Regions from separate parts of the Pseudomonas sp. S2_C03 genome, predicted to be linked through region 1. Evidence: predicted binding sites of a transcription regulator. Region 1 holds the regulator's gene; each other region holds the start of a gene.
The links. Region 1 encodes FliA, which starts transcription of late flagellar genes. Its sites were predicted from a motif close to CTAAAGTTTNNNNNNNNNNNGCCGNTAA; they were not measured.
Positions count from the first base shown of each region.

Region 2: a site for FliA is predicted at 2,314-2,341, ahead of AB4N64_RS29010 (methyl-accepting chemotaxis protein). Genes of this name have one in related genera too.
Region 3: a site for FliA is predicted at 1,887-1,914, ahead of AB4N64_RS21835 (methyl-accepting chemotaxis protein). Genes of this name have one in related genera too.
Region 4: a site for FliA is predicted at 2,558-2,585, ahead of AB4N64_RS02345 (methyl-accepting chemotaxis protein). Genes of this name have one in related genera too.

Region 1 covers NZ_CP162766.1:3,787,096-3,791,304, reverse strand. The annotation lists gene flhF (flagellar biosynthesis protein FlhF) at 1-629, shown strand, start outside; gene fleN (flagellar synthesis regulator FleN) at 740-1,570, shown strand; gene fliA (RNA polymerase sigma factor FliA) at 1,567-2,307, shown strand; gene AB4N64_RS17485 (chemotaxis response regulator CheY) at 2,475-2,846, shown strand; gene AB4N64_RS17480 (protein phosphatase CheZ) at 2,869-3,657, shown strand; gene AB4N64_RS17475 (chemotaxis protein CheA) at 3,695-4,209, shown strand, end outside.
Region 2 covers NZ_CP162766.1:6,279,641-6,283,849, forward strand. The annotation lists gene clpB (ATP-dependent chaperone ClpB) at 1-1,540, shown strand, start outside; tRNA gene AB4N64_RS28990 (tRNA-Asn) at 1,839-1,914, shown strand; tRNA gene AB4N64_RS28995 (tRNA-Pro) at 1,924-2,000, shown strand; tRNA gene AB4N64_RS29000 (tRNA-Lys) at 2,006-2,081, shown strand; tRNA gene AB4N64_RS29005 (tRNA-Pro) at 2,177-2,253, shown strand; gene AB4N64_RS29010 (methyl-accepting chemotaxis protein) at 2,411-4,036, shown strand; gene AB4N64_RS29015 (HvfA family oxazolone/thioamide-modified RiPP metallophore) at 4,096-4,209, opposite strand, start outside.
Region 3 covers NZ_CP162766.1:4,715,006-4,719,214, reverse strand. The annotation lists gene AB4N64_RS21835 (methyl-accepting chemotaxis protein) at 1-1,739, opposite strand, end outside; gene AB4N64_RS21830 (PA4780 family RIO1-like protein kinase) at 2,184-3,080, shown strand; gene cueR (Cu(I)-responsive transcriptional regulator) at 3,259-3,657, opposite strand; gene AB4N64_RS21820 (heavy metal translocating P-type ATPase) at 3,654-4,209, opposite strand, start outside.
Region 4 covers NZ_CP162766.1:500,701-504,909, forward strand. The annotation lists gene AB4N64_RS02330 (YciI family protein) at 1-15, shown strand, start outside; gene AB4N64_RS02335 (RNA polymerase sigma factor) at 30-1,265, shown strand; gene AB4N64_RS02340 (transporter) at 1,402-2,424, opposite strand; gene AB4N64_RS02345 (methyl-accepting chemotaxis protein) at 2,699-4,209, shown strand, end outside.

The DNA.
Region 1 (4,209 bases):
GCAAGACCACCACCCTGGCCAAACTGGCGGCCCGCTACGTGCTCAAGTACGGCGCGCAGAGCATTGCCCTGGTGAGCATGGACAGCTACCGCATCGGTGCCCAGGAGCAACTCAAGACCCTGGGGCGCATTCTCAACGTCTCGGTAACCCACGTCGATCCGGGCCAGTCCCTGGTTCAGGCACTGGATCCGTTGCTGCGCAAGCGCGTGGTGTTGATCGATACCGCCGGCCTCCAGGCCAGCGATCCAGCGCTGCGCATGCAGCTTGAAAGCCTGGCCGGTCGTGGCATCCGGGCAAAAAATTACCTGGTGCTCGCAACCACCAGCCAGAAGCAGGTTCTAACGGCCGCTTATCATAGTTACAAGCGCTGCGGGCTGGCAGGCTGCATCCTGACTAAACTGGATGAAACGGCTAGTTTGGGCGAGGTGTTGAGCCTGGCAATCAGTCATGAATTGCCGGTGGCTTACCTCACCGATGGACCACGTATTCCGGATGACTTGCATTTGCCGCGCCGTCATCAGTTGGTCAGTCGCGCCGTCAGCGTGCAAATGCAGGAAGAACCCAGCGAAGAAGCCATGGCTGACATGTTCGCTGACATCTACCACAGTCCGACCAAGCAGGTTGGCTGAGGTGAACAGTTTTTGTACCTACATCGATGGTCTGCCAGGCATTGTTCCAGTTGCGAACGCGCAGCCAGTCATGTGGCCTCCGTCTATGCAAGACAAGGTAAAGAAATAACATGGGCAGCATGCATCCCGTACAGGTGATCGCGGTGACCGGCGGCAAGGGTGGCGTCGGCAAGACTAACGTGTCAGTGAACTTGTCCCTGGCTCTAGCGGAGCTAGGCCGGCGGGTCATGCTGCTGGACGCCGATCTGGGGCTGGCGAACGTCGACGTTCTGCTGGGCCTGACACCCAAACGCACCCTGGCCGACGTGATCGAGGGCCGCTGCGAGCTGCGTGACGTATTGTTGCAAGGCCCCGGCGGCATCCGCATCGTTCCCGCCGCCTCCGGCACACAGAGCATGGTGCACCTGAGCCCGGCCCAGCATGCCGGCCTGATTCAGGCGTTCAGCGATATCGGCGACAACCTCGATGTGCTGGTGATCGATACCGCTGCGGGTATTGGTGACTCGGTAGTCAGTTTTGTCCGCGCCGCCCAGGAAGTCCTCCTGGTGGTCTGCGACGAGCCAACGTCCATCACTGACGCTTACGCTCTGATCAAGCTGCTCAACCGTGATTACGGCATGAACCGTTTCCGCGTCCTGGCCAACATGGCCCAGAGCCCTCAGGAAGGGCGCAACCTGTTCGCCAAGTTGACAAAGGTCACGGATCGTTTCCTTGACGTCGCCCTACAATACGTCGGCGCGGTGCCCTACGACGAAAGCGTACGCAAGGCCGTCCAGAAGCAGCGCGCTGTTTATGAAGCTTTCCCGCGTTCCAAGTGCTCGCTGGCTTTCAAGGCCATTGCACAGAAGGTCGATACCTGGCCACTGCCCGCCAACCCGCGCGGGCACCTGGAGTTTTTCGTCGAGCGCCTCGTGCAACAAACGGCAGGACCCGTGCTATGACCGCCAGCGGTTACAACCTCTACAAGAAATCGGCGCGTTACGCGCAGTACGAGCTGATCGAGCGTTACGCGCCACTGGTCAAACGCATTGCGTATCACTTGTTGGCGCGCCTGCCGGCCAGTGTTCAGGTCGAAGACCTGATCCAGGCCGGGATGATCGGCCTGCTGGAAGTGTCCACCAAATACGACGCCAGCAAAGGCGCCAGTTTCGAGACGTACGCGGGCATTCGAATCCGTGGCGCCATGCTTGATGAAGTGCGCAAAGGGGATTGGGCGCCACGCTCGGTTCACCGCAATACCCGCATGGTCAGCGACGCAATTCGCTCGATTGAAGCTAAAACCGGCCGTGACGCTAAAGATCACGAAGTTGCGGCCGAACTCCAATTGAGTCTCGATGATTATTACGGGATTTTGAACGACACCCTGGGCAGCCGGTTATTCAGTTTCGACGATCTTTTGCAGGACGGCGAACACGAAGGGCTGCATGAGGATGGCGCGAGTGCTCATCTCGAGCCGTCACGCGATCTGGAAGACGAACGCTTCCAGGCGGCGCTGGCGGACGCGATTGCCAATTTGCCGGAGCGCGAGCGACTGGTGTTGGCGCTGTACTACGACGAAGAGTTGAATCTCAAGGAAATCGGTGAGGTCCTGGGGGTCAGCGAATCTCGGGTCAGCCAGTTACACAGCCAGTGCGCGGCCCGTTTGCGGGGGCGTTTGGGGGAGTGGCGAGCGCGCTGAAGGCAGTGTGGGGACACTGCGAACGTGGCTGGTGCGGGGTTGAACCGTGCCGGTCTCGATCTGTTGTGCTCCAGACAGTCATTGAGTGCTCTGCCGAATTGATTGAAATGGCGCGTCCAGGTGCTGGGCGCGTTTAAGACTGCTTGGAGGTCGAATTGGACAAGAACATGAAAATCCTCATCGTTGATGACTTTTCAACGATGCGGCGGATCATCAAGAACCTGTTGCGTGACCTTGGGTTCACCAACACGGTTGAGGCTGACGATGGCATCACCGCCATTCCGGTTCTCAACAGCGGAAGCATCGACTTTCTGGTAACCGACTGGAACATGCCTGGCATGACCGGTATCGATCTGCTGCGCCACGTGCGCGCCGACGAAAAACTCAAGCACCTGCCGGTATTGATGGTCACTGCAGAAGCCAAGCGCGAGCAGATCATCGAAGCTGCCCAGGCCGGTGTAAACGGTTATGTCGTCAAACCCTTCACGGCCCAGGCGTTGAAAGAAAAAATCGAGAAGATTTTCGAACGCATCGGTTGAGTCACCGCGCCACGGGGGAGCTATGGACCACAAAGAATCTTCACAGGGCGAGTTCGAGTCGACCCTGAAAAAACACGCGGTCGAATTGGTCGAAAGCCTTGAAAAAGGCAAGTTCGGTGACGCGGTACAACTGATCCATGAGCTCAATCAGACCCGTGACCGCGGCCTGTATCAGGAAGTGGGCAAGCTCACCCGCGAATTGCATAGCGCGATCGTCAATTTCCAGATTGATCCGCACATGCCGCAAGCCGAGGAAGTGTCCCAGATCACGGATGCCACCGAGCGCCTGGGGTATGTTGTCAAGCTGACCGAGGCCGCTGCGAACCGCACCATGGATCTGGTCGAAAGCTCAACGCCTCTGGTCAACAGCCTTGGCGATGAAGCCCAGGCATTGAGCACGGACTGGGGGCGTTTCATGCGCCGCGAAGTCGGGGCCGAAGAGTTTCGCGAACTGGCGCGGCGTGTCGACGGTTTCCTGGCTCGCAGCAGCAAGGACAACCGGGCGGTATCGAGCAACCTCAACGACATTCTGCTCGCGCAGGATTACCAGGATCTCACCGGTCAGGTGATCAAGCGTGTGACGCAATTGGTCACGGACGTTGAAACCAATCTGCTCAAACTTGTGCTCATGGCCAGTCAGGTGGACCGCTTTGCGGGCATCGAACATGACCGGGAAGCGATGCTTGCAGAAAAAGATCCACAAAAACATCTCTCTCAGGGTGAAGGTCCGCAGATTCATGCCGATAAAAGAGAAGACGTTGTGTCCGGTCAGGACGATGTGGACGATTTGCTATCCAGCCTTGGATTTTAGGTTTTATTAGACCTGTTCTGTTAGGAGCACACCATTAATGAGCTTCGGCGCCGATGAAGAGATCCTTCAGGATTTCCTGGTTGAGGCCGGCGAGATTCTAGAGCAACTGTCCGAGCAGCTGGTCGAGCTGGAAAGTCGACCTGATGATGCGGACTTGCTCAATGCAATTTTTCGCGGTTTTCACACTGTAAAAGGGGGCGCCGGCTTCCTCCAGCTCAATGAGCTGGTGGAGTGCTGTCACATCGCCGAGAACGTGTTTGACATCCTGCGCAAGGGTGAACGTCGCGTCGACTCGGAATTGATGGACGTGGTTCTCGAAGCACTGGACTCGGTGAACAGCATGTTCAGCGAAGTTCGCGACCGTAGCCCGATTACGGCTGCTACGCCTGAATTGCTCGCCGCGCTGGCTCGTCTGGCCGAACCGCAATCGGCTGATGAGGCCGCGCCGGTTGCAGCCGTGGCTGAAGAGCCACAAGCAGCGGCGCAAGCCGAATCAGGCGACATCACCGACAACGAATTCGAACAGTTGCTGGACTCGCTGAACGCCGTCAA
Region 2 (4,209 bases), 2.5 Mb from region 1:
CGAAGAAGACACCATCGCCATCCTGCGTGGCCTCAAAGAGCGCTACGAAGTTCACCATAAAGTGGCGATTACCGACGGCGCGATCATTGCCGCGGCCAAGCTCAGCCATCGCTACATCACCGATCGTCAGTTGCCCGACAAGGCCATCGACCTGATCGACGAAGCGGCGAGCCGTATCCGCATGGAAATCGACTCCAAGCCGGAAGTGCTGGACCGTCTTGAACGCCGGCTGATCCAGTTGAAGGTGGAGTCCCAGGCACTGAAGAAAGAAAGCGACGAAGCGGCAATCAAGCGCCTGGAAAAGCTCCAGGAAGAAATCGTTCGTCACGAGCGCGAGTATTCGGACCTGGAGGAAATCTGGAACTCGGAGAAAGCCGAAGTCCAGGGCTCCGCGCAGATCCAGCAGAAAATCGAGCAGTCCCGCCAGGAACTGGAAGCGGCCCGGCGCAAAGGTGACCTGAACCGCATGGCCGAGCTGCAATACGGGGTCATCCCGGACCTGGAGCGCAGCCTGCAAATGGTCGACCAGCATGGTCACAGTGAGAACCAGTTGCTGCGCAGCAAGGTCACCGAGGAAGAGATCGCTGAAGTCGTGTCGAAGTGGACCGGCATTCCGGTGTCGAAAATGCTCGAAGGTGAGCGCGACAAGCTGATGAAAATGGAAAGTCTGTTGCACCAGCGCGTCATCGGCCAGGAAGAGGCGGTGGTCGCGGTGTCCAATGCGGTGCGGCGCTCACGCGCGGGGCTCTCCGACCCGAATCGCCCAAGCGGCTCGTTCATGTTCCTCGGCCCGACCGGTGTCGGTAAAACCGAGCTGTGCAAGGCGCTGGCCGAATTCCTCTTCGATACCGAAGAGGCGATGGTGCGGATCGACATGTCCGAGTTCATGGAGAAGCACTCCGTTGCTCGACTGATCGGTGCGCCACCGGGCTACGTGGGCTATGAAGAGGGCGGTTACCTGACCGAAGCGGTACGTCGCAAGCCTTATTCGGTGATTCTGCTGGATGAGGTCGAGAAGGCCCACCCGGATGTGTTCAACATCCTGTTGCAGGTGCTGGAAGATGGCCGTCTGACCGACAGCCATGGCCGCACCGTGGACTTCAAGAACACCGTGATCGTCATGACCTCCAACCTGGGCTCGGCACAGATCCAGGAGCTGGTGGGTGATCGTGAAGCGCAGCGCGCGGCAGTGATGGATGCGATTTCCGTCCACTTCCGTCCTGAATTCATCAACCGGGTCGATGAAGTGGTGATCTTTGAGCCGTTGGCGCGGGATCAGATCGCGGGCATCACCGAGATCCAGCTGGGTCGTCTGCGCAGTCGCCTGGCAGAGCGGGAGTTGAAGTTGGAACTGAGCCCAGAGGCCATGGACAAGCTGATTGCGGTGGGTTACGACCCGGTCTACGGTGCACGGCCGCTCAAACGAGCGATCCAGCGCTGGATCGAAAACCCGCTGGCGCAGTTGATCCTGTCGGGGCGTTTCATGCCTGGCGACGTCGCCAAAGGGGTGGTGGAGAACGACGAGATTGTCTTCGCCTGATTCCCGCTGGTAGCAAAAATGAAAAGGCCCTGCATTGCGGGGCCTTTTTTTCGTCAGGTTGTTGAACTCAAAGGAAAAGGCTTGTAAAGTGCGCCCCGCAGTAGGTCACCTCGAAGGGTTTCAGCTCACTGGGCAGAAATCTGAATTAAGTTGCAAATCATTAACTTGAAAGCAATTTAGGGGGTTGACAGAGGCGCTTAGGATTGTAGAATAGCGCGCCTCAGACACACGAACGCAGCGATGCGAACGGGTCGAAGAGGTGAAACAAGCTGTAAAGTTGTAACTTGAAATATGCAGTTCCGTGATAGCTCAGTCGGTAGAGCAAATGACTGTTAATCATTGGGTCCCAGGTTCGAGTCCTGGTCACGGAGCCAATTTCAAACCGGGGTATAGCGCAGTCCGGTAGCGCGCCTGCTTTGGGAGCAGGATGTCAGGAGTTCGAATCCCCTTACCCCGACCATATTTGGGTCGTTAGCTCAGTTGGTAGAGCAGTTGGCTTTTAACCAATTGGTCGTAGGTTCGAATCCCACACGACCCACCATTTTTGAAACCAGGTAACACTGGAATCGAATCTTAAGATCAGAGGCCAAAAGCGCTGATCGAAGAAGGCGCCTTTTGAAGGTGCCTTTTTTTTACCGGGGTATAGCGCAGTCCGGTAGCGCGCCTGCTTTGGGAGCAGGATGTCAGGAGTTCGAATCCCCTTACCCCGACCATATTAAAAATCCTCGTATCGAAAGATACGGGGATTTTTTTTGCCTGCGACAAAGTGATCACTTAAGTCGTCATACAAGTTGCCGATAAACAGGCAATGGGGGACTGCCGAACAACACCCCCAACTCCTGGTCATTACAAGAAAAAAGGTCGCTCGTCATGTTGCTTCGTCAGTTGAATATCGCTCCTCGGGCGGCTCTGGGGTTCGCTTTGATCGCCGTGCTGGTGGCGTTACTCGGTATCTTCGCCCTGGGGCAGATGTCCAGCATCCGCGAAAGCGAGGTGGCAGTGGAAAAGCAATGGTTGCCGAGCATTCGCGGCGGTGACGAAATTCGCGAATTGATGCTGCGTATCCGCACCATTTCCCTGCGCATGGCGCTGGACCAGGACCCCAAGAACATCCCGGTCTACCGCGGCCAGATGGACACACGCGACAAAGAGCTGGGCGAGAAAATTGCGGCCTATGACCATTTGGTCGACACTCCTGAAGGCCGGGCCTTGTATGACCAGTTCAAAACCACGTTCGCGGCCTATCGCACCGGCATTGCCCAGTCTTTCACCTTGGCCGAGCAGGGGCGCCGTGACGAGTTGACCAAATTGCTGCTGGTCGACATGAAGACCGTGGTCGATGGTTCCGGCAAGCAACTCAATGACCTGGCGGAACTGTTTGCCAAGCAGGTCGTCGTGGAAAGCGAGAAGTCTGCAGCGCACTACGAAACGTCGCGAACCATTGTCAGCTTGTTCATTGCCCTCGCGGCGCTGGCGACCGTGGCGCTGGCCATGTTGTTGACCCGCAGCATCGTGCGTCCATTGAGCGAAGCCCTGGGCGCCGCTGAAAGCGTCGCCCAGGGTGACCTGACCCAGCCGATTGCAACGCATGGCAACGATGAAGTCAGTCGCTTGCTCAAGGCCCTGGCAACCATGCAGCAAAACCTGCGCGAAACCCTGCAAGCCATCAGCGGTTCGGCCACGCAACTGGCCGCGGCGGCGGATGAACTGAACGCCGTCACCCTCGACAGCACACAGGGTCTGCAAGCGCAGAACAACGAGATCGAGCAGGCGGCCACGGCGGTCAATGAAATGACCACGGCGGTGGAAGAGGTGGCGCGCAATGCAGTGTCGACCTCTGATGCGACCCGTCAGTCGAGTGAATCGGCGCATTTGGGGCAGGAACGGGTCAGCGAAACGGCAAACGCCATCAGTGCCCTGGCCAGTGAAGTGCAACACACCGGCGAATTGGTGCAATCGCTGGCTAACCAGTCCCAAGACATTGGCAAGGTACTGGAAGTCATTCGGGCCATCGCCGAGCAAACCAATCTGCTGGCGCTCAACGCGGCCATTGAAGCGGCGCGAGCTGGGGAGAGCGGGCGTGGATTTGCTGTGGTCGCCGATGAAGTACGTGCCCTGGCGCATCGTACCCAGCAATCGACCCTGGAAATCGAACAAATGGTCCAGGGCATGCGCAGCGGTTCGAGCCTGGCGCTGGAATCGATGAACGCCAGTGCCTCGCGCGCCGCCAGCACCCTGGAACTGGCAGAACGGGCGGGTGACGCGTTGGTCGCTATCACATCGTCGGTGCACGAGATCCACGAGCGTAACCTGGTGATCGCCAGCGCCGCCGAAGAGCAGGCACAAGTGGCACGGGAAGTGGACCGTAACCTGGTGAACATCCGCGACCTGTCGGTGCGTTCTGCCACAGGCGCCGATCAGACCAGCACCTCCAGCCACGAGCTGTCAAAATTGGCCAACACCTTGCAGGGCATGGTCCAGCGCTTCCGGGTGTAAATCGTAAACAAAAAAGCCGCGCTTTCTGGGGAGAAAGCGCGGCTTTTTCGTTTTCAGGCTCAGGCGCCGTCGCGGTCTTTCAAATGTTCGAACAGGCCTTTTGGCATTTTCTTGCCGTTGGCTTCGAAGTTGGCTTTGACGTTGTCGTACGCCTCTTGCTCATCGATGAAACC
Region 3 (4,209 bases), 930 kb from region 1:
ACCGACTCACGAATCTGCCCGAAGCTGCTACGCGCTTCGCCGATGCGGGTGACAGACTGCTGGGACACTTCCAGGCTCGCATGCATCTGTTGCGTCACTTCGCTGGTGCGCTTGGCGAGGTTGCCCAACAGGCCGTCGATTTCCGCCGTGGAGTCGGCGGTACGCTTGGCCAGCGCGCGCACTTCGTCGGCCACCACCGCAAAGCCGCGACCCTGCTCACCGGCCCGGGCCGCTTCGATGGCGGCGTTGAGGGCCAGCAGGTTGGTCTGTTCGGCAATCGAACGGATCGTCCCGAGAATCGACTGGATGTCGTTGCTGTCACGTTCCAGTTGTTGCATCGATTGCGCCGATTGTTCGATTTCCTGACTCAGGCGATCCACGCTATTGACCGCCGCGTCGATCTGCAACTGACCTTCATGGGCCTGGCGCTGGCCACTGTCGGCCGACTCGGCGGCCTGACTGCAAGAGCGTGCGACTTCGTTGGCGGTGGCGACCATTTCGTGGAACGCGGTGGAAACCATGTCCACGGCTTCACGCTGGCGCCCGGCCGCTTCGGCCATGTCGTGGGACACCTGCGTGGAGCTCTTGGAGGTGTCAAGGATCTTGCTCGCGGCGCCGCCAATGCTCTGGATCAGGTTGCGAATTGCCGCCAGGAACTGGTTGAACCAGTTGGCCAGTTGCGCGGTTTCATCGCGGCCACGGATTTGCAGGCTCCGGGTCAGGTCGCCTTCACCCTGGGCGATACCTTCCAGGCCACTGGCCACACTGCGGATCGGGCGTACGATAAGGCTGGCGAAACTGGCCCCGACTACGGCAAACAGCACGGCCAGCACGGCAGCGATGATGGCGATCAACCAGGTCAATTGGGTCGCGGAGCTCATCACTTCGCTTTGCTTGATCAGACCGATGAAGGTCCAGCCCAGTTGCTCGGACGGCCAGACATTGGCCATGTAGCGCTCGCCATTCAGCTCAACCTCGACCAGTCCTTTGCCAGCCTTGGCCAGTTGCGCGTAACCGTCGCCGAGGCTGCCCAAGGCCTTGAAGTTATGTTCTGGCTGCTTCGGGTCCACCAGCACGGTACCGTTGTTTTCCAGCAGCATCAGGTAACCGGTTTCACCCAGTTTGATCTGCTTGACGATCTCGGTGAGTTGCTTGAGCGATACGTCGATGTTGACCACGCCACCCTGGGCACCCAACTGGTTGGCCACGGCACGAACAGTACTCACCAGCACGGCGTCATCGCCTGCCCAGTAATAGGCCTCGGTGCGCACGGTCTTGCCCGGGTTGGCCATGGCCGTCTTGTACCAGGGGCGAATGCGCGGGTCGTAGTTGGACATTTTTGCGTCGCCCGGCCAGAACGCATAACCGCCACTGGACAGGCCGTAGGACACGTAGGCGTAAGCTGGATGGCTGGCGGCCAGCGCGGAAAACAGTTCAAACAGCTTGGTGTCGATTTCGGTATCGGGAATCTGGGCAGCATCAGCGCTGACGCGGCTTTTCACGCTGGCATCGGCATTTTTCACCAATGGCTGGTTCGCCAGGTACTCGACGTTCTGGCTGATACCGTCGAAAAACAACTGCATGGCGTTGGCGACCTGGCGAATCTCACGGCCACTGCCGTCGACGAAATCGTCCTTGGCGTCACCGCGAAGATTCAGCACCACCAGCGTGGCGACCAGTACCACGGGCAAGCAGGCGATGATTGCAAAAGCCCATGTCAACTTCTGTTTGATGTTCATCCGCGCTCCATATTTTCTTGTAACCCACGCAGTGCAGAGGACTCGCGGAATTATTGGCAGCCGTAAACGGTATTGTTGAACCCGATCCTGGGTGCGACGTCTTCTTTTAAGGAAGAGATCGTCGGACAATTCACTTTGTTACTGAAGACTTCGGCTGCTCGCGCGGGAAATTGAGGAATGATGGAAAAAATCCTACGAAAGGAGTCGCTGCGGTATGTCGAACTCTGTCGCCAATGCCCTCGCGCCCCTTCTTCAACGAGGGCAGCGGGCTCGGCTATGATCCTTGATGGTCTATGAACCTCAACGCAACTGGCCGGTTTTTTCGGCACATTGTGTGCATCTGCATCGTTCACAGGTCGGCAACCCCCTCCCGCCAATGAGTGGATTGCCGTATAACGAATGACTTTCGCGTGTTTGGTAATAAAGGACCCAGAATAAAAGCTGATGAAGACTCCAAAACGCATTGAACCCCTGATCGAGGACGGTCTGGTCGACGAGGTGCTGCGCCCACTGATGAGTGGTAAAGAAGCAGCTGTTTATGTAGTGCGCTGCGGCAATCAGTTGCGTTGCGCGAAGGTCTACAAGGAGGCGAACAAACGCAGTTTCCGCCAGGCGGCCGAGTATCAGGAAGGCCGCAAGGTCCGCAACAGTCGGCAGGCCCGAGCCATGGCCAAAGGCTCCAAGTTTGGCCGCAAGGAGACCGAAGACGCCTGGCAGAACGCCGAAGTGGCGGCGCTGTTCCGTCTGGCCAATGCCGGCGTGCGAGTGCCCAAGCCGTACGACTTCCTCGAAGGCGTGTTGCTGATGGAATTGGTGGCCGACGAATACGGCGATGCCGCGCCACGCTTGAACGATGTGGTGCTGGAACCGGACCAGGCACGTGAATATCACGCGTTCCTGATCTCCCAGATCGTGCTCATGCTGTGTACTGGCCTGGTGCACGGTGACCTGTCGGAGTTCAACGTGCTGCTGACGCCGACCGGTCCGGTGATCATTGACCTGCCGCAAGCGGTGGACGCTGCAGGTAACAATCACGCGTTCAGCATGCTGGAGCGGGATGTGGGCAACATGGCGTCCTACTTCGGGCGGTTTGCCCCGGAGCTGAAACAGACCCGTTACGCCAAGGAAATGTGGGCGTTGTACGAGGCTGGCACCTTGCAGCCGAGCAGTGTCCTGACCGGGGAGTTTGCCGATACGGAAGAACTGGCCGATGTTGGCGGGGTCATGCGTGAAATCGAAGCGGCGCGCCGTGAAGAAGAGCGCAAGCAGGCGGCCCGCGCGGCGGATGATGCGCCACCGAGCAAGGGGGGCGAGGAGCCACCACCGCCTTGGTTGCAGTGAGGGGTTGAATCAGGAAGCCGGCTTCGGCCGGTTTTTTGTGGGCATGGTTTTGGTGGGGTGGTGTCTTTGAGGGCCTCATCGCGGGCAAGCCCGCTCCCACAGAGGATTTTCAGTGCTCATCAGATCACTGTAGGAGCGGGCTTGCCCGCGATGGCGGCCTCCCAGGCAATGAGCAACCTCAGGCACAACACCCCGAAGCCAGGTTCTTCAGGATCGGGCAATCGGGCCGGTGATCGCCCTGACAATGCTCTACCAAGTCCTGCAGGGTATCGCGCAACTGTCCCAGTTCGCGGATCTTCTGCTCCAGCTCCTCGATGTGCTGGCGCGCCAGCGCCTTCACGTCGGCACTGGCACGCTGGCGGTCCTGCCACAGGGCCAGCAGCTTGCCGACCTCCTCCAGGGAGAACCCCAGGTCCCGGGAGCGTTTGATAAACGCCAGGGTATGCAAGTCGTCATCGCCGTACAGCCGATAGCCACTGTCAGTGCGATGGGCCGCCTTGAGCAATCCGATGGACTCGTAGTAGCGGATCATCTTCGCGCTCAGGCCGCTTTGGCGGGCTGCTTGGCCGATGTTCATCGGATGTCCTCCAGGTCCTTGGGTGTCCAGGTTTTCAACAGTAGCGCATTGCTCACCACGCTGACGCTCGACAGCGCCATCGCCGCACCGGCCAGCACCGGGTTGAGAAAACCGAAAGCCGCCAGCGGGATACCGATCAGGTTATAGACGAAGGCCCAGAAGAGGTTCTGGCGAATTTTCGCGTAGGTCCTTCGGCTGATCTCCAGCGCGGCGGGCACCAGGCGTGGATCGCCGCGCATCAGGGTGATCCCGGCTGCGTGCATGGCCACGTCGGTGCCGCCCCCCATGGCGATGCCGATGTCGGCGGCGGCCAGGGCAGGGGCGTCGTTGATGCCGTCGCCGACCATGGCCACCACGGCGGTTTTCTTCAGTGCCGCGACGGTGGCGGCTTTATCGGCGGGGAGTACCTCGGCGTGGACATCCTCGATGCCCAGCGATTCGGCCACCACCCTGGCGCTGCCGCGATTGTCACCGGTCAGCAAGTGACTGCTGATCTGGCGGCTGCGCAGCTGTTGCACCGTTTGCAACGCGCCAGGCTTGAGGGTGTCGCCA
Region 4 (4,209 bases), 3.0 Mb from region 1:
AACCTGGAGCGCTAAGGCATGCGGGACCGATGAGCGGGGTGTCAGTCCAGGCACGGGTCGAACAGGTTTACCGCCAGGACTCGCGGCGCATCCTGGCGACCCTGATTCGTTTGCTCGGGGACTTCGATCTGGCGGAAGAGGCGCTGCACGAGGCGTTTTTCGTTGCGGTCGAACGCTGGCAGCGCGACGGCGTGCCGGACAATCCGCGCACCTGGCTGGTGTCCACCGGGCGCTTCAAGGCGATCGATGTGCTGCGTCGGCGTGCACGGTTTGCTGCGTCCCGGCCGTTGCTGATCGCACAGGCCGAGGCGTTGGAACACAGCGACTGGAGTGACGACGATGTGGAAGACGATCGCCTGCGCCTGATCTTCACCTGCTGCCACCCGGCCCTGGCGGCGGACGCCCAGGTGCCGCTGACCTTGCGTGAAGTCTGCGACCTGACCACCGAGGAAATCGCCCGGGCGTTTCTCTGTGCGCCGGCCACCATCGCCCAGCGCATCGTGCGCGCCAAGGCGAAAATCCGTGACGCGAAGATACCCTACCAAGTGCCGACCCTGGCTGAATTGCCCGAGCGACTGGACAGCGTGCTGCGGGTGATTTACCTGGTGTTCAACGAAGGGTACTCGGCGTCCATGGGCGCCGAATTGACCCGGGAAGAGCTGACGCGCGAGGCGATCCGCCTCGGGCGCCTGTTGATGGAGTTGTTGCCCGAGCCTGAGGTGCTGGGCCTGGTGGCGCTGATGTTGTTGCATGAGTCACGGCGCAAGGCGCGAACATCGTCCAGTGGGGAACTGATCCTGCTGGATGAGCAGGACCGTTCGCTCTGGGACGCGACGATGATCGCCGAGGGCTGTGCGTTGATTGAGCGGGCGCTGGGGCTGGATGGTTTTGGGCCGTATTGCCTGCAAGCGGCCATTTCGGCGGTGCACGCTGAGGCGAGCACCGCCGCGCAGACCGACTGGGCGCAGATCGTCGGTCTGTATGACGTGCTGCTGGCGGGGGGGCCTTCGCCGGTGATCGAACTGAATCGCGCGGTGGCAATTTCCAAGCGCGATGGTCCGTTGGCAGGCCTGACCTTGATCGAGGCGATCCTGGCCCGGGGCGATTTGCAGGACTACCACTTGGCGCATTCGGCGCGCGCGGAGTTCTGTAGGCAGTTGGGCAGGGTTACGGATGCGCGAGCGGCGTATGAGCGGGCGCTGGCGTTGACCCGGCAGGCGCCGGAGCGGCGGTTTATCGAGGCGCGGATCAAGGGGTTGGAGTGAGGTGGGCTGGCGACCCTCATCGCGGGCAAGCCCGCTCCCACAGGTTATCGGGTGTCGTTGAGGTTTGTGATCGACGCCAAACCCTGTGGGTGCCTGACCTTCCCACAGGGGACCCTGTTGAAGTCGATTTGAGGGCTCAATAATCCTGGCGCTTGCGAAACGCCCAGCGCCCGGCAATCACGGTAAACGTCACCACCAGCGCCACCAGGATCCAGAACCCCTCCGGGTCACCGGCCAGCGGCACGCCGCCCACGTTCATGCCGAAGAAACCGGCGATGATGTTGATCGGCAGGGCCAGCACTGTCACCACGGTCAGGGTGAAGAGCGTGCGGTTGCTCTGTTCATTGAGGTTGGCGGCGATCTCTTCCTGCAACAGCTTGATCCGCTCGCCGAGCGCCGTGAGGTCGTTGATGATCAGCGCAAACTCCTCGGTGGATTTGCGCAACTCCTTCACGTCTTCCTTCTGCAGCCAGGGCGGTGGGCGGTTGAGCAGGCGCAGCAACGAGCCCGGCTCCAGGGCCAGCAGCCGTTGCAGGCGCACCAGCACGCGGCGATTGGTGCCCAGTTCCGCGCGATTGGTCGACAGGCGCGAAGACAGCAACTCATCTTCGATCTGATCGACACTCTGGCTGGTCTTGCGCACGATCTGGGTCAGCACTTCGCCCTGGTCGCGCAACAGGTGCACCAGCAACTCCAGCGGCGAGCGAAAGCGCTCGCCGGCCTTCACCGAAGAGCGCAGCTTGTCCACCGAATGCAACGGTTGCAGGCGCGCACTGATGATCAGGCGGCTGCGCACGCACACCCACAGCGTGGACACGTCGGAAGAGACCATGCTGCTGAGGTTGAACACCACGTCGTTGACCACCGCCAGCAGCGCCGAGTCGACATGTTCGATGCGCGTCGAGCGTGAACCTTCATGCAAGGCTTCGAAAAATTCGTCGGGCAATTCCAGATGATTTTTCATCCATCGCTCGCACGCCGCATGGGCGAGGTTGAGGTGCAGCCAGAGAAATTCCTCGCTGTCCTCGGCCTGTTGCAGGCGTTGCAACGCCATCGCCGAATCGATCTCACGACCACGTTCGCCGGGACGAAAACTGAAACCATAAAGCAGACCGAACAGGTCCGGGTCGCGATGACTTTGGTCGATGCTGTGGTTCATGAAGGCTCGCTGCGAGGAGGGCGCCTGTCGCGGGTTTCACAGGTTCACTTGAGCCGAATCATCGCAAGCCAAGATGACGTTTTTGTGACAGTCGGAGGTCGCAAACGATTGCTCTACCGATGGTCGGGTTTTCATCAAGAACCGCTCTAGTGCGCCGATTACGCATGGGTTAAGTTGCGCGCCTTTGGCGTGTGGCAACTGTCGCAGACAGGATGTCCGCACCCCTTTCACGTGTCCTCTGGCACGTGCCGAATTCCTGTCATGAGATCTTCCGATGTCTGTGCAAAAGTCCTTGAGAGCGCAAATTCTCGCCCTGCTGAGTGGCAGCCTGTTGGCGATGTTGTTGATCGCGCTGGCGTGCTTTCACTTCCTGTCCAATGGCGTGCAGAGCTACGCAAACCTGATCGAAGGCCCGCTGCACACCTCGCAGTTGATCGATGAGGCCAACCTGCAATTCAAGATCCAGGTCCAGGAATGGAAAAACGTACTGCTGCGCGGTAAGCAACCGGCGGACCTGGACAAGTACTGGAAACAATTCGAAGACCGTCAGCGTGACGTGCAAGGCATCCTCGGCGAACTGGCTGGGCAGAAGGGCATCGAGTCGTCACTGAAAACCCGCATTGAGCGCCTGCGTGACGAGCACCGTTTGCTTGGCGCTGCGTATCAGAAGGGTCGTGATGCGTACGTCGCTTCGGGTGGCGATCCTGCGGCGGGTGACGCGGCGGTCAAGGGGGTGGACCGGGCTGCCAGCGAACAGATGAGCGAGCTGGTGGGTGAGTTGCGCAAACTGGGTAATGAGCAGTCGGTGCTGATCAGCGCCAGCGCCAATCGCACTGTGTTGCTGGGTATCATTGTGATGCTGGTGTCGGGGCTTTTGATCGGCCTGTTGAGCCTGTGGCTGGTCAACCGCAATCTGGTGGCGCCGATCCAGAAACTGATCGAGTACGTGGCGCAACTGAGTCAGGGCAAGTTCGCCGATCGGGTGAACAGCAGTCGCCAGGATGAGCTGGGTAAACTGGCCACGGCGGCCAATACCCTGCGCGATTTCCTCGCTGACACCTTCAGCCGTTTGCAGGTCAGCACCCGGGATCTGGACAGCGCCAGCGGCGAGTTGAAATCAATTGCCGGGCTTATGGCCAGCGGGACCAACGAGCAGTTCAGCCGCACCGACCAGGTGGCGACGGCCATGAACGAGATGTCGGCCACCGCCCAGGAAGTCGCGCGCCATGCCGCCGATGCCGCGCGTGCTGCCGACGATGCCGACCAGTCCGCGCAGCAGGGCGAAAAAGTCATGCAGGGCACCATCCACACCATCACCCGCATGCGTGGTGAAATCGCCAACACGGCGACAGTCATCCGCCAGTTGGAAACGGACAGCGGTCGCATTGGCAAGGTCCTGGAAGTGATTCGCGGCATCGCCGAGCAGACGAACCTGCTGGCGCTCAACGCCGCCATCGAAGCCGCCCGCGCCGGTGAAGCCGGGCGTGGTTTTGCCGTGGTGGCCGATGAAGTGCGCAGCCTCGCGCAACGGACGGCGGCCTCGATCATCGAGATCAATCAGATTATCGAAACCGTGCAGACCGGCGCGGTTGATGCGGCACACGCCATTGAAAGCGGTCAATCGCGCAGCGAAGAAAGCGTGCAGCAAGTGACCGAAGCTGGGGCCATGCTCGAACGCATCACCCATGCGGTCGAAGCTATCCGCGACATGAACCGTCAGATCGCCACCGCCGCTGAAGAGCAGACTTCGGTGGCCGAAGACATCTCGCGCAACCTCACCGAAAT